Acuticoccus sediminis: one gene and its partner. The protein of the gene in region 2 binds, or shares a complex with, the protein of the main gene of each other region. Links are inferred from orthologs where the notes say so. Each region holds a gene or a part of one and is shown on either strand. Other genes may lie near its edges.

Evidence for each region. Proteins that work in one complex are often made in the same cells at the same time.
Region 1: the proteins of nuoG (region 2) and DLJ53_RS24970 are in contact, whole or in part, in a crystal structure (PDB 3IAS), measured with the Thermus thermophilus proteins. The link is inferred for Acuticoccus sediminis from one-to-one orthologs. Residues at the interface, in WP_096411121.1 of Thermus thermophilus: Glu109, Leu112, His115, Pro116, Leu117, Cys119, Pro120, Gly125, Gly126, Gln131, Asp132, Thr134, Val135, Gly138, Leu139, Leu151, Pro152, Tyr154, Thr155, Arg161, Arg245, Trp247; in WP_223903221.1 of Thermus thermophilus: Pro305, Pro307, Gln308, Thr310, Pro311, Pro312, Pro313, Leu316, Thr319, Ser320, Met321, Glu322, Ala323, Val324, Ile325, Tyr326, Phe328, Lys329, Thr332.

The regions. Positions count from the first base shown.
Region 1 is NZ_QHHQ01000006.1:225,265-230,483, forward strand. What follows is about bases 1-2,923. They hold DLJ53_RS24970 (NADH-quinone oxidoreductase subunit D), read right to left. Parts: upstream 2,093-2,923; coding sequence 908-2,092; downstream 1-907. Other genes in these bases: nuoE (NADH-quinone oxidoreductase subunit NuoE), read right to left, coding at 1-684; DLJ53_RS24975 (GFA family protein), read right to left, coding at 2,094-2,501; DLJ53_RS24980 (NADH-quinone oxidoreductase subunit C), read right to left, coding at 2,501-2,923. In the rest of the region: more of DLJ53_RS24980, read right to left, coding at 2,924-3,118; DLJ53_RS24985 (NuoB/complex I 20 kDa subunit family protein), read right to left, coding at 3,120-3,710; DLJ53_RS24990 (NADH-quinone oxidoreductase subunit A), read right to left, coding at 3,701-4,066; DLJ53_RS24995 (VOC family protein), read right to left, coding at 4,462-4,848.
Region 2 is NZ_QHHQ01000008.1:30,823-38,352, forward strand. Bases 4,593-7,530 are described here. They hold nuoG (NADH-quinone oxidoreductase subunit NuoG), read left to right. Parts: upstream 4,593-4,985; coding sequence 4,986-7,076; downstream 7,077-7,530. Other genes in these bases: DLJ53_RS35335 (META domain-containing protein), read right to left, coding at 4,593-4,736. In the rest of the region: DLJ53_RS27765 (alpha-E domain-containing protein), read right to left, coding at 1-785; DLJ53_RS27770 (circularly permuted type 2 ATP-grasp protein), read right to left, coding at 886-2,301; wrbA (NAD(P)H:quinone oxidoreductase), read left to right, coding at 2,558-3,157; DLJ53_RS27780 (TerC family protein), read left to right, coding at 3,308-4,036; more of DLJ53_RS35335, read right to left, coding at 4,140-4,592. UniProt on the Escherichia coli protein: NDH-1 shuttles electrons from NADH, via FMN and iron-sulfur (Fe-S) centers, to quinones in the respiratory chain. The immediate electron acceptor for the enzyme in this species is believed to be ubiquinone.

The DNA.
Region 1 (5,219 bases), on a different replicon or contig from region 2:
GGCCGCGGGGGAGGTCGGGTCCACGTCGGTGTCCGGCGCGCCGTCGCCGGGCGCCTCGGTGCCGGCAGGCTGCGGATACTCGGGGACTTCGGTGAGCGAGGTCGCGCCGGTGATCGGCTCGGACCCCTTGCGCGTGCTCTGCGGTCCGGGGGTCGGCGTGCCGCCCTTCTCCAGCGTGTCGAGGAGGGCGTTGAACGTCTCGGCGGTCAGGTCCTCGTAGGTGTCGGCGCCGATCTGCACCATCGGCGCGTTCACGCAGGCGCCCGCGCACTCCACCTCTTCCCAGGAGAAGCGGCCGTCCTGCGACAGCTCGAACGCGTGCGACGCGATGCGCTTCTTGCAGATCGACATGATGTCGTCCGACCCGCGCAGCATGCACGGCGTCGTGCCGCAGACGCCGATGTGCGCGACCGTGCCCACCGGCTGCAGCTGGAACATCGTGTAGAAGGTCGCGATCTCGAAGACGCGGATGTAGGGCATCTCCAGCATGTCCGCGACGAGGCGGATGGCCGGCTCCGGAAGCCAGCCGTGGTGCTGCTCCTGCGCCTTCCACAGGATCGGGATGACGGCGCTCGCCTGACGACCTTCGGGGTAGTTCTTGATCTTCGCCTTGGCCCATTCGAGGTTCTGCGGCGTGAACTCGAACGCGGCGGGCTGTTGTTCGGCGAGGCGCCTTACGGCCATGGGTCAGCTCCGGAAGTCGGCGATCGTGTCTCTCCTAGCAGGCAGACACGGGAATGTAAGTTCTGACAGTTCGACGGACGGCCCCTCGGGGAGGGGGTCGTCGCAGCAATGCAGCATCGGGGCCCCGCCGGCCACGCGGCCCGGACGGTCGCGACCTCCCGCGAAGGTGCGGGCGACCCTGGTCCGAGCGCGGTGGTCAATGGCTGCAACCCCATCCTGGGCCTTACCGGTCCACCTCGCCGAACACGATGTCGAGCGAGCCCAGGATCGCCGCGACGTCCGCGAGCATGTGGCCCTCGCACATGGTGTCCATCGCCTGAAGGTGCGCGAAGCCGGGCGCCTTGATCTTGCAGCGGTACGGCTTGTTCGTGCCGTCCGACACCAGATAGACGCCGAACTCGCCCTTCGGCGCCTCGACGGCCGCGTACACCTCGCCCTCGGGGACGTGGTAGCCCTCGGTGTAGAGCTTGAAGTGGTGGATGAGCGCCTCCATCGAGCGCTTCATCTCGGCCCGCTTCGGCGGAGCGACCTTGCCGTCCAGCGTGTGCACCGGGCCCGGCGTCGCGCGCAGCATGTCGATGCACTGGTGCATGATCCGGACCGACTGGCGCATCTCCTCCATGCGGATGAGATAGCGGTCGAAGCAGTCCCCGTTCTTGCCGATGGGGATGTCGAACTCCAGCTCGTCGTAGCATTCGTAGGGCTGCGACTTCCTGAGGTCCCACGCCGCGCCGGAGCCGCGCACCATCACGCCCGAGAAGCCCCAGGCCCAGCACTCGTCCAGCGACACGACGCCGATGTCGGCGTTGCGCTGGCGGAAGATGCGGTTGTCGGTGATGAGACGGTCGAGATCGTCGACGACCTTCAGGAACGGGTCGCAGAACGCCTCGATGTCGTCGATCAGCTCCGGCGGGAGGTCCTGGTGGACGCCGCCGGGGCGGAAATAGTTCGCGTGAAGCCGCGCGCCGCAGGCGCGCTCGTAGAACATCATCAGCTTCTCGCGCTCCTCGAAGCCCCACAGCGGCGGGGTGAGGGCGCCGACGTCCATCGCCTGCGTCGTGACGTTGAGAAGGTGCGACAGGATCCGCCCGATCTCGCAGAAGAGGACGCGGATGAGCTGCGCGCGCTTCGGGATCTCGATGCCGAGGAGCTGCTCGGTCGCCAGCGCGAACGCATGCTCCTGGTTCATCGGGGCGACGTAGTCGAGACGGTCGAAGTAGGGGACCGCCTGCATGTACGTCTTGTGCTCGATGAGCTTCTCGGTGCCGCGGTGCAGGAGGCCGATGTGCGGGTCGACGCGCGTGACGATCTCGCCGTCGAGCTCCAGGACGAGGCGGAGAACGCCGTGCGCCGCCGGGTGCTGCGGGCCGAAGTTGATGTTGAAGTTACGGACGGATTGCTCGGCCATCTCAGTCGTTCCCCGCGAAGGCTGCCATCACCTCCGCCCCGGTCATACGCTTGCGCTCGCCCTCGAAGGCGTAGGTGTCGGGCTTCTCGTCGATGAAGACTTCCAGCGCGAGCGTGCCCGTCGGCGGACTGTCGAAGGCCGCCGCGTTGACGGCATGGAAGCTGCCGTCCTTCGTGCGGTAGCAGATGTGCGTCCCGCAGGTGGGGCAGAACAGACGCTCCGCCCAATCGGAGGAGTTGTAGACGGTCGGCTCGCCCTTGGTGAACGTCAGCGGACCGGTCTGCACCTCGACATAGGGGCCGCCCGACCACTTGCGGCACATCGAGCAGTGGCAGGCGCCGACATCCTCGCTCTGCAGCTCCGTCTCGAACTCGATGGCTCCGCAGAGGCAGCGTCCGGTGCGGGCCATCAGTTCGCCGCCTTCTCGTCGCCGGGCAGGATGTAGTCCGTGCCCTCCCAGGGGGAGAGGAAGTCGAAGTCGCGGAACTGCTGCGTCAGCTTCACCGGCTCGTAGACGACGCGCTTCGCCTCGTCGTCGTAGCGCACCTCGACGAAGCCCGTCAGCGGGAAGTCCTTGCGCAGCGGGTGGCCGTCGAAGCCGTAGTCCGTCAGCAGGCGGCGCAGGTCCGGATGGCTCGTGAAGAGGATGCCGTAAAGGTCGTACGCCTCGCGCTCGTACCAGTCGGCGGCCGGGAACAGCGAGGTGATCGACGGGACGGGCGTGACCTCGTCGGTGAGCACCTTCAGCCGGACGCGCTGGTTCTGGACCGGGGAAAGGAAGTGGTAGACCACCTCGAACCGCTCCGGCCGGGCCGGCCAGTCGACGCCGCAGATGTCGACCAGGTTGACGAACGCCGCCCGCGGGTCGTCGCGCAGGAAGCGCACCACGTCGACGATCGCCTCGCGCGTCACGGTGATCGTGAGCTGGCTGAACTCGATGCCGGACTCCACCACGCCGTCACCGGCCTGGGTGCGGACCATCTCGGCGAGGTCCTCGAGCGCGCTGATGTCGGGTTGGAAGGCCATCTTAACGCTCGATCGTCCCGGTGCGCCGGATTTTGCGCTGCAGAAGGAGGATGCCGTAGAGCAGCGCCTCGGCGGTCGGCGGGCAGCCGGGGACGTAGATGTCCACCGGGACGACCCGGTCGCAGCCACGCACCACCGAGTAGGAGTAGTGGTAGTAGCCGCCGCCGTTGGCGCACGAGCCCATCGACACGACGTAGCGCGGCTCGGGCATCTGGTCGTAGACCTTGCGCAGCGCCGGCGCCATCTTGTTCGTCAGCGTGCCGGCGACGATCATCACGTCGGACTGGCGGGGGGACGCGCGCGGGGCGATGCCGAAGCGCTCGACGTCGTAGCGCGGCATCGACATCTGCATCATCTCGACCGCGCAGCAGGCGAGGCCGAAGGTCATCCACATCAGGGAGCCGGTACGCGCCCACTGGATGAGCGCCTCGGTCGAGGTGAGGACGAAGCCCTTGTCGGCCAGTTCGTCCGAGATCGACCGGAAGAACTCGTCGTCCGGCTGGTTGCCCGCGACGGACACGCTGGTCGCCGGCGCGCCACCCGTGCCGGCACCGCGCTGGTCGAGGATCGGTTTGTCCTGCGTCAATTCCATTCCAGCGCTCCCTTCTTCCACTCATACACGAAGCCGATGGTGAGGATCGCGAGGAAGAGCATCACCGAGCCGAACCCGAACCAGCCGATGTTGTCGAACGACAGCACCCACGGGAACAGGAAGGCCACCTCCAGGTCGAAGATGATGAACAGGATCGCGACCAGATAGAACCGGATGTCGAACTTCATGCGCGCATCGTCGAACGCATTGAAGCCGCACTCGTAGGCCGAAAGCTTCTCCGCGTCCGGCGCCTTGTAGGCGACGATGAACGGGATGACGAGCAGCGCAAGCCCGATGACGGTGGCGATCCCGGTAAAAATGATCACCGGAAGGTAGCTGGTGAGGAGGTCTTCCATCGGTACCCCTTCGAGGCGCAGGCAGGCAGACGGTGCCGTCCTGACGCCTCATTCCATGTATGGCGTCCTTGGAATGACTCAAACCGCAGACCGCCGCAACCTGACGCGAGCATTTGCTTGGTCATCATCGACGGTTGGAGTGCATTCCAGGCCCGTCACATCGCAGGCCGGCACGCTTCAGGCAAGCGAATCCAAGGGTTGGCACCCGCCCGACCCACCACGCAATGCGACCGCGGGCCGTGAAATGCAAGCTCCCCGGCGCCGCACCCGCGGTTCCCCGTCGCGCCCGCCCGGCGGATCCGTCGCGCCGCCGCCGCGAATTGGAGCGCTTCGAGACTGGCGGGGGCCGGGATCGGCCCCGCTCACGCCGATCGACGGCATGGAGCGGCGATTGCTCAGCGTTTCGACAGGAGGTCCCAGCGGTTGCCGAACGGGTCGCGGAAGACGGCGACGGTGCCGTAGGGCTCCTGTCGCGGCGCTTCCTCGAAGCGCACACCGGCGGCGAGCAGCCGCCCGTGCTCGGAGGCGAAGTCGTCGGCGGTGAGGAAGAAGGCGACGCGCCCGCCGGTCTGCCGGCCGACCGCGTCCGCCTGTTCGGGCGCTGCCGCCCTCGCGAGGAGGAGGGCCGTGCCGCTACCGCGCGGGCGGACAACCACCCAGCGCTTGAGGGGGCCGACGGGGGTGTCCTCCACCAGCTCGAAGCCGAGGACGCCGACGTAGAACGCGATGGCCGCGTCGTAATCGGGAACGACGAGCGTGACCAAAGAGAGCGAGAGGCTCACTGGAGACGATAGTCGGATGATCGAAGAGGGAGGGACTTCGGGGAAGGGGAAGTCTGCGACGCAGGGTCATGGTGGCGAGAGTGACGGGGCTCGAACCCGCGACCTCCGGCGTGACAGGCCGGCGCTCTAACCATCTGAGCTACACCCCCGCATCCGGGCTTGGCGTTGCCGCTGTGCCCGCGAGAGCTGCTGAACTAAGGCCACCCCGCTGTCCTGTCAAGCGACTTTCAAGCGACTTTGTGGACGACCTTTCCAGATGGGCGACGGCACGCTATTCCTCCCCCCGCGGGCGGTTAGCTCAGCTGGTTAGAGCGGCTGGTTTACACCCAGTAGGTCGGCGGTTCGAATCCGTCACCGCCCACCAAGCGGTC
Region 2 (7,530 bases):
CGCCCGTAATCGTTGGCGAGATCGTCGAGGAAGTCGAGCGTGAACTTGGCGCAGTTGGCGATGGAGCGGGGGAGCTCCTTGCGCAGGGTCAGGAGCTCGGCCACCCGCCAGGGCCGCAGGGCGTCGCGGAAGACCCACTGGTAGGCGCCGAGCGCGGACGCGCCGCGCAGGATCGAGGACCACTGGAAATAGTCGAGGCCGCCGCCGACCGGATCCGTCTCGGGCAGCAGCACGTGGTACTTCACGTCGAGGATGCGGGCGGTGGCGTCGCCGCGCTCGATGTAGGTGCCGAGGCGGAAGAAGGCGTGCGCGTCGGTGCGCAGCATGGTGCGGAAGGCCGAGCCGTCGAACTTCAGGCAGGCCGACTTCACACCGTCGAGGAACTCGGTGAGCTGGCGGGGCGACAGGCTCTCGTTGTTGTAGCGCCGCAGGTCCAGCCAGGCGTCGTTGATCGCCTCCCACATCTCGCGGGTGATCGCGGTGCGGACCGCGCGGGCGGAGCGGCGCGCGACGGCGAGGCAGGAGTAGATCGAGGACGGGTTGTCCGGGTCGAAGGCGAGGAACTGGATGACGTTGCGCCGGCTCGCCTCGTCGTAGCGCTCGCGGAAGAGATACTCGCCGCCGGTGGCGATCATCGCCGATTCCCACTCGTTGGTGGTGCCGCCGTAGTTGGAGGGAAGGGCGGCGAGGCGGGAGGCGACGTCGAGGATGCGGGCGGTGTTCTCGGCGCGTTCGGCGTAGCGGGCGAGCCAATAGACGTCGTTGGCAACGCGGGAGAGAAGCATCAGTTCAGCTCCGAAAGTTCACGGGCGCAGCGGTGGGAGCGTGGCGTGATGCTCCGACGGACGGCGCCCCTTGTGCGAGCACCCCTCGTGCCAGTCCCGGTCATGCCAGCACCCAGGTGTCTTTGGTGCCGCCGCCCTGGGACGAGTTCACCACCAGCGAGCCTTCCTTCAAGGCCACGCGGGTGAGGCCGCCGGGGACCGTCTTGATGCCCTTCGAGCCGGTCAGCACGAACGGGCGCAGGTCGACGTGCCGCGGCGCGATGCCGTCCTGCACAAAGGTCGGGCAGGTGGAGAGGGCGAGCGTCGGCTGGGCGATGAACTCGTCCGGATCGTGCTTCAGCTTGGCGCGGAACTCCTCGATCTGCTCCTTGGTGGAGGCCGGGCCGACCAGCATGCCGTACCCGCCGGAGCCGGAAACCGTCTTCACGACGAGGTCGGGGAGGTTGTCGAGGACGTGGGCGAGCGAATCGGGCTCGCGGCAGCGCCAGGTGGGGACGTTGTTGAGGATCGGCTCCTCGCCCAGGTAGAATTTGATGATGTCCGGAACGTACGTATAGACCGCCTTGTCGTCGGCGACGCCGGTGCCCATCGCGTTGGCGACGGTGACGTTGCCGGCGCGGAATGCCGACAGCAGGCCCGGCACGCCCAGCACCGAATCGGGACGGAAGGCGAGGGGGTCGAGGAAGTCGTCGTCGAGACGGCGGTAGATCACGTCGACCCGCATCGCGCCCTCGGTGGTGCGCATGTAGACGACGTCGTCGCGCACGAAGAGGTCGCGCCCCTCCACCAGCTCGACCCCGAGGCGGTCGGCGAGGAAGGTGTGCTCGTAGAAGGCGGAGTTGTACTGGCCGGGGGTGAGAATCACCACGGTCGGCTCGCGCGGGGCCGTGCGCGGGGCGAGCGACTGCAGCGTGTCGAGCAGCTCGTTCGGGTACTGCTCGACCGGCTGGATGACGTGCTCGTTGAAGAGGTCGGGGAAGATGCGCATCGTCACCTCCCGGTTCTCCAGCATGTAGGAGACGCCGGAGGGCGTGCGCAGGTTGTCCTCCAGCACATAGAAGGTGTCGGCGTCGACGCGGACGATGTCGATGCCGCAGACCGGGGTGTAGATGTCGTGGGGGACGCGGACCCCGACCATCTCCGGCCTGAAATATGTGTTCTGGTAGATGAGCTCCTGCGGAATGATGCCGGCCTTGATGATCTCGCCGGTACCGTAGATGTCGGCCAGGAACATGTTGAGCGCGCGGACCCGCTGCTCGAGGCCCCTGGACATGGCCGTCCACTCGGCGGCGGTCAGCACGCGGGGGATGATGTCGAAGGGGATCAGGCGCTCTTCGGCGTCCTTGTCACCATAGACGGCGAACGTAATTCCAATTCGCCTGAACAACATTTCCGCTTCACGCGAGCGCGCCCTCAGCGCCTCGGGCGTGACCCCATCGAGCCACGACTTGATGATCTCATAGGCCGGCCGGGTGGAGCCGTCCGTGCCGTTCATCTCGTCGAAGAAATCAGCCATATGTCTTTCGCGTCAAGGATGGAATTGAACCGTGGCTGTGGCCGTTTGTTAAATCAAGTGTAGTGCGTGTTTCATTCTTGTGCAGTGGTTTGGTGCGATTTCGGGCTTTGACAGACGAAGTTGACGAGAGCCCGATGGCGGTGGGGCGGTCGCAAGGCAGACACGAAGCGGACGCACTTCACATCGAGTTTCATTGGCGTAGTTGGCAGCATGAACCCGCGAGGCACAACGCCTCGGAATTCTAGGAGTTGCAGCTATGGTAAAAGTTCTCGTCCTTTATCATTCGGCCTATGGGCACGTTGAAACGATGGCCGAAGCCGTGGCCGAGGGGGCCCGCGGCGCGGGCGCCGACGTGGTCGTGAAGCGCGTGCCGGAGACGGTGCCGGAGGATCTGGCGAAGGCGTCCGGCTTCAAGCTCGACCAGGCCGCCCCCATCGCCACCGTGGAGGAGCTGCCCGAATACGATGCCATCATCGTCGGCACGGGCACGCGCTACGGGCGCATGCCGTCGCAGATGGCCGCCTTCTGGGACCGCACCGGCGGCCTTTGGGCCAACGGGGCGCTGATCGGCAAGGTGGGTGCCGCCTTCGGCTCGACCGCCTCGCAGCACGGCGGCAACGAGATGAACCTCTTCTCGACGATCACCATGCTGCTGCACCACGGGCTCGTCATCGCCGGCCTGCCGTACAGCTACCCCGGCCTCACGGCCCTCGACGAGGTTGCCGGCGGCACGCCCTACGGCGCGACGACGATCGCCGGCGCCGACGGCTCGCGCCAGCCGACCGCGAACGAACTCGGCGGCGCGAAGGCGCAGGGCAAGATCGTCGCCGAGGTCGCGGCCAAGCTCGCCGCCTGAGGCGTCCGGCAGGCGTCGCGGCCGGGCGCCGCGATGCCTCCGTCCCGGCCTCCGCCCTTATTGCGCGGAACGGCTCTTGTCTCGGTGCGGGCGCCGATGGATCTTCCGCCGGACTGCGGCGTTCTTGGCGAGACACCAGAGACGAGGCCTATGGAACTTCTGACCGACCCCGCCGTTTGGGCGAGCTTTGCCACTCTCGTCGTGCTCGAGATCGTCCTCGGGGTCGACAACGTCATTTTCCTCTCGATCGTCTCCAACCGCCTGCCGGAGGCGCAGCGTGCCCGGGCAAGGCAGGTCGGGCTCATCGGCGCCCTCGTCCTGCGCATCCTGCTGCTCGCCTCGATCGCGTGGATCGTGTCGCTGTCGCAGCCGTTCGTGACGGTCGCCGGCTTCGGCCTCTCCTGGCGCGACGTGATCCTGATCGCCGGCGGCCTCTTCCTGATCTACAAGGCCGCCACCGAGATCCATGCCGAGGTCGAGGGCGAGGAGCCGGAGGAACACGCCTCCGGTGCGGCTTCGGCCGGGATGGCGAGCGTGATCGGACAGATCATGCTGCTCGACCTCGTCTTCTCCATCGATTCCGTCATCACGGCGGTCGGCGTGGCGGACCACCTCGAGGTGATGATCGGGGCGGTGGTCATCGCGATCATGGTGATGATGGTGGCGGCGGCGCCGATCGCGAACTTCGTGGCGCGCCATCCGTCCACCAAGATGCTGGCGCTGGCGTTCCTCGTGATGATCGGCATGGCGCTGGTGGCCGACGGCTTCCACTATCACGTGGAGCGCGGGTTCATTTACGCCGCGATGGTGTTCGGCGGCTTCGTCGAGGTGCTGAACCTGATGCGCGGCCGCCGGGTGAAGCGGCTGCGCGGCATCTGAGACGGCCCGGACCGCGGGCGGCCCGCCGCCCGGAAGGGGCGCCGGCGGAGGGGCCGGCGCCGCGGTGTCGTTTGCCGGGCGCCGCGGGAGGGCGCCGGCGGTCTCAGTAGCGGCGCAGGCGCAGCCGCGCGGTGCCCTTCGAGCTGAGGACGATCGTCTGGTTCTCGCCGGTCTCGACCCGGTCGACCTGCTCCAGCGCCTTGAAGATCCTGTTCTCGTACTCGGCGCTCCGGTCGCAGAATTTGCGCGTGGAGGCGACGCCGTCGATGATGATGTCCGAGCCGCGGCGGTTGTAGCGGCCGGAGAACGTGTTGCAGACCGCCTGACCGGAGACGCGCCCGTCACGGTCGAAGTTCATCGTCGCGTCCTTGCGCGCCCACTCGGGGAGCACCTCGCGGTCCACCGCGATGATGCGCCACGCCCCATCCACCTCCACCGGGCCGGAAGCGGGGCCGGGACCACCCGGCTTGCCGGGACCGCCTGGGCCGCCGGGCTTGCCGGGGCCGCCGTGGGACGGAGGCGGGCTGCCGCCGCCACCGCCGTACTGGGCGAGGTGGACCTGCCCGGCCGCGCCGACCGCCGCGCCGGGGAACGTCGCGACGGTCTGCGCAGCGGAGGGGCCGGTGCCGACGAGGGGGGCCGCCGCGAGGAGGAGGGCGGCCGCCGCGATCGCGAACGGGCGAGCGGAAAATTTGCTCATGGAACTGTCTCCATTTATCGAGCGCCTATGAACCGAATCGGCGCCGGCCACGTCATCGGCTGCGCGGGTCCCCTTGGCAAGCAATGGCGGCACGTGGCGTCCCGGCGGCGATCGTTCCCTTCGACGAGCTCCAGTTTGGGCTTGTTTCAATGTGGAAGGCGTTGCCGTGGCGAGCAATTTGGGTGATGACGTGCTACGCGCAAGGGCATGGCGCCCCGGCGCGGCGGCGACCCTGTGGTGTGAGGACCTATGGCCAATCTGATCATCGACGGTGAAGAGATCGAGGTGCCCGATCACTACACGCTGCTCCAGGCGTGCGAGGCGGCCGGCGCTGAGATCCCCCGCTTCTGCTTCCATGAGCGGCTGTCGATCGCTGGCAACTGTCGGATGTGTCTCGTCCAGGTGGTGGGCGGTCCGCCCAAGCCGGTCGCGTCCTGCGCGATGGGCGTGAAGGATCTGCGTCCCGGCCGCGACGGCACCCCGCCGACCATCAACACGAAGACCGACTTCGTGAAGAAGGCGCGCGAGGGGGTGATGGAGTTCCTCCTCATCAACCACCCGCTGGACTGCCCGATCTGCGACCAGGGCGGCGAGTGCGACCTGCAGGACCAGGCGATGGCCTACGGCGTCTCCGGCTCGCGCTTCACCGAGAACAAGCGCGCGGTCGAGGACAAGTACATCGGCCCGCTGGTCAAGACGATCATGAACCGGTGCATCCAGTGCACCCGCTGCGTGCGCTTCGTGACCGAGGTGGCCGGCGTTCCGGACCTCGGAGCCATCGGCCGCGGCGAGGACATGGAGATCACCACCTATCTCGAGACCGCGATGCGCTCCGAGATCCAGGGCAACGTGATCGACCTCTGCCCCGTCGGCGCGCTGACCTCGCGTCCGTACGCTTTCCAGGCCCGCCCCTGGGAGCTGACGAAGACCGAGACCGTCGACGCGATGGACGCGGTCGGCTCCAACATCCGCGTCGACGTGCGCGGACGTGAGGTGATGCGCATCCTGCCGCGCGCCAACGACGCGGTGAACGAGGAGTGGATCTCCGACAAGTCCCGCTTCATCTGGGACGGCCTCAAGACCCAGCGTCTCGACCGCCCGTACGTGAAGGAGAACGGCCGCCTGCGCCCGGCCTCCTGGCAGGAGGCCTTCTCGGTGATCGCCGCGAAGGTGAAGGGCGCCGGCAAGGACCGCATCGCGGCCCTCGGCGGCGACCTCGCCACGGCCGAGGAGCTCTTCGCGCTGAAGGACCTGATGAACCGCCTGGGCGTCGCCTCGGTGGACTGCCGGACCGACGGTGCGCCGCTCGATCCGGCCAACGGGCGCGCGTCGTACCTCTTCAACCCGACGATCGCCGGCATCGCCGACGCGGACGCCGTCCTCATCATCGGTGGCAACCCGCGCTGGGACGCGCCGATCCTCAACACCCGCATCCGTCAGGCCTGGGCGCGCAACGGCGCCAAGGTGGGCCTCGTCGGCGAGCGCGTCGACCTCACCTATCCGTACAGCTACCTCGGTGCCGGCGGCGCCTCGCTGAAGGACCTCGGCGAGTTCCGCGACGTCCTGGCCAATGCCGAGCGCCCGGCGATCATCGTCGGCCAGGGCGCGCTCACCCGTGAGGACGGCGCCGCCGTGCTCGCCGCCGCCGCGGCGCTGGCGGACGAGGTCGGCGCCGTCAAGGACGGCTGGAACGGCTTCGGCGTCCTGCACACCGCCGCCTCGCGCGTCGGCGGTCTCGACGTCGGCTGCGTGCCGGGCAAGGGCGGGAAGACGGGCAAGGAAATCCTTTCCGCCGGCCGCACCTTCGACCTCGACGTCCTGTTCCTGCTGGGCGTGGACGAGATGGACGAGCGCAACCTCGAGGCTCCGTTCATCGTCTACATCGGCACCCACGGCGACCGCGGCGCCCATGTGGCCGACGTGATACTCCCGGGCGCGGCATATACCGAGAAGTCGGGCACCTACGTCAACATGGAAGGCCGCCCGCAGCGGCTGACCCGCGCCGCCTTCGCTCCGGGCGAGGCGCGCGAGGACTGGGCGATCCTGCGTGCCCTGTCGGCCGAGCTTGGCGCCAAGCTCCCCTACGACAGCTTCGCCGCGCTGCACCGTGCGATGATCCAGAGCGTCCCCGTGCTCGGCCGCTACGACACGGTGACGGCGGCGGATCCGGCGGACGTCGGCAAGCTGACGGCGGCCTCCGGCGGCGTCGACGACGGCCCGTTCGTCAACCCGATCCAGCAGTTCCACCTCACCAACCCGATCGCCCGCGCCTCCAGGGTGATGGCCGAGTGCGCGAAGCTGTGGGCGGAGCAGCAGTTCGTGAGCGTGGCTGCCGAATAGTGCGCGTCGCGGCTCTCCCGTCCGGCGCGACGGCGGCGCATCGCGCCGCCGCGTCTTCCGTACCGCCGTCCCCGGGTCCGTCCCGGACGGTGGCGGGGCGGCGCCGGGGCGAGGGAGGGGAGGCGAACGGGCGGTCGACGTCCGACGCAGTACAGGAATTTCGGTGCCGGTATTTCAATCAAAGGGTGAAATACCGTCACTTTTATGCAGAACCGATCGCCGTCCAGCCTCAGCGTTCAAGCGGAAATCGATGTGTCACGGCCGAGAATCCTGAATTATGCGAGCCTCTCGCCGAATCCGGGAATGTCGTGTATCATTATTCCGGCAACGCGGCGGGCGATGGGTTCACTGTCTCGTTGCATGGCCGGGGCTGTCGTGGCTCCAGCGCTGTCGGCGAGGTTCGTGGTGCCGACGTCCAGCACGTCGCCGGGGCATGATGTCCCGGGCGATGCGG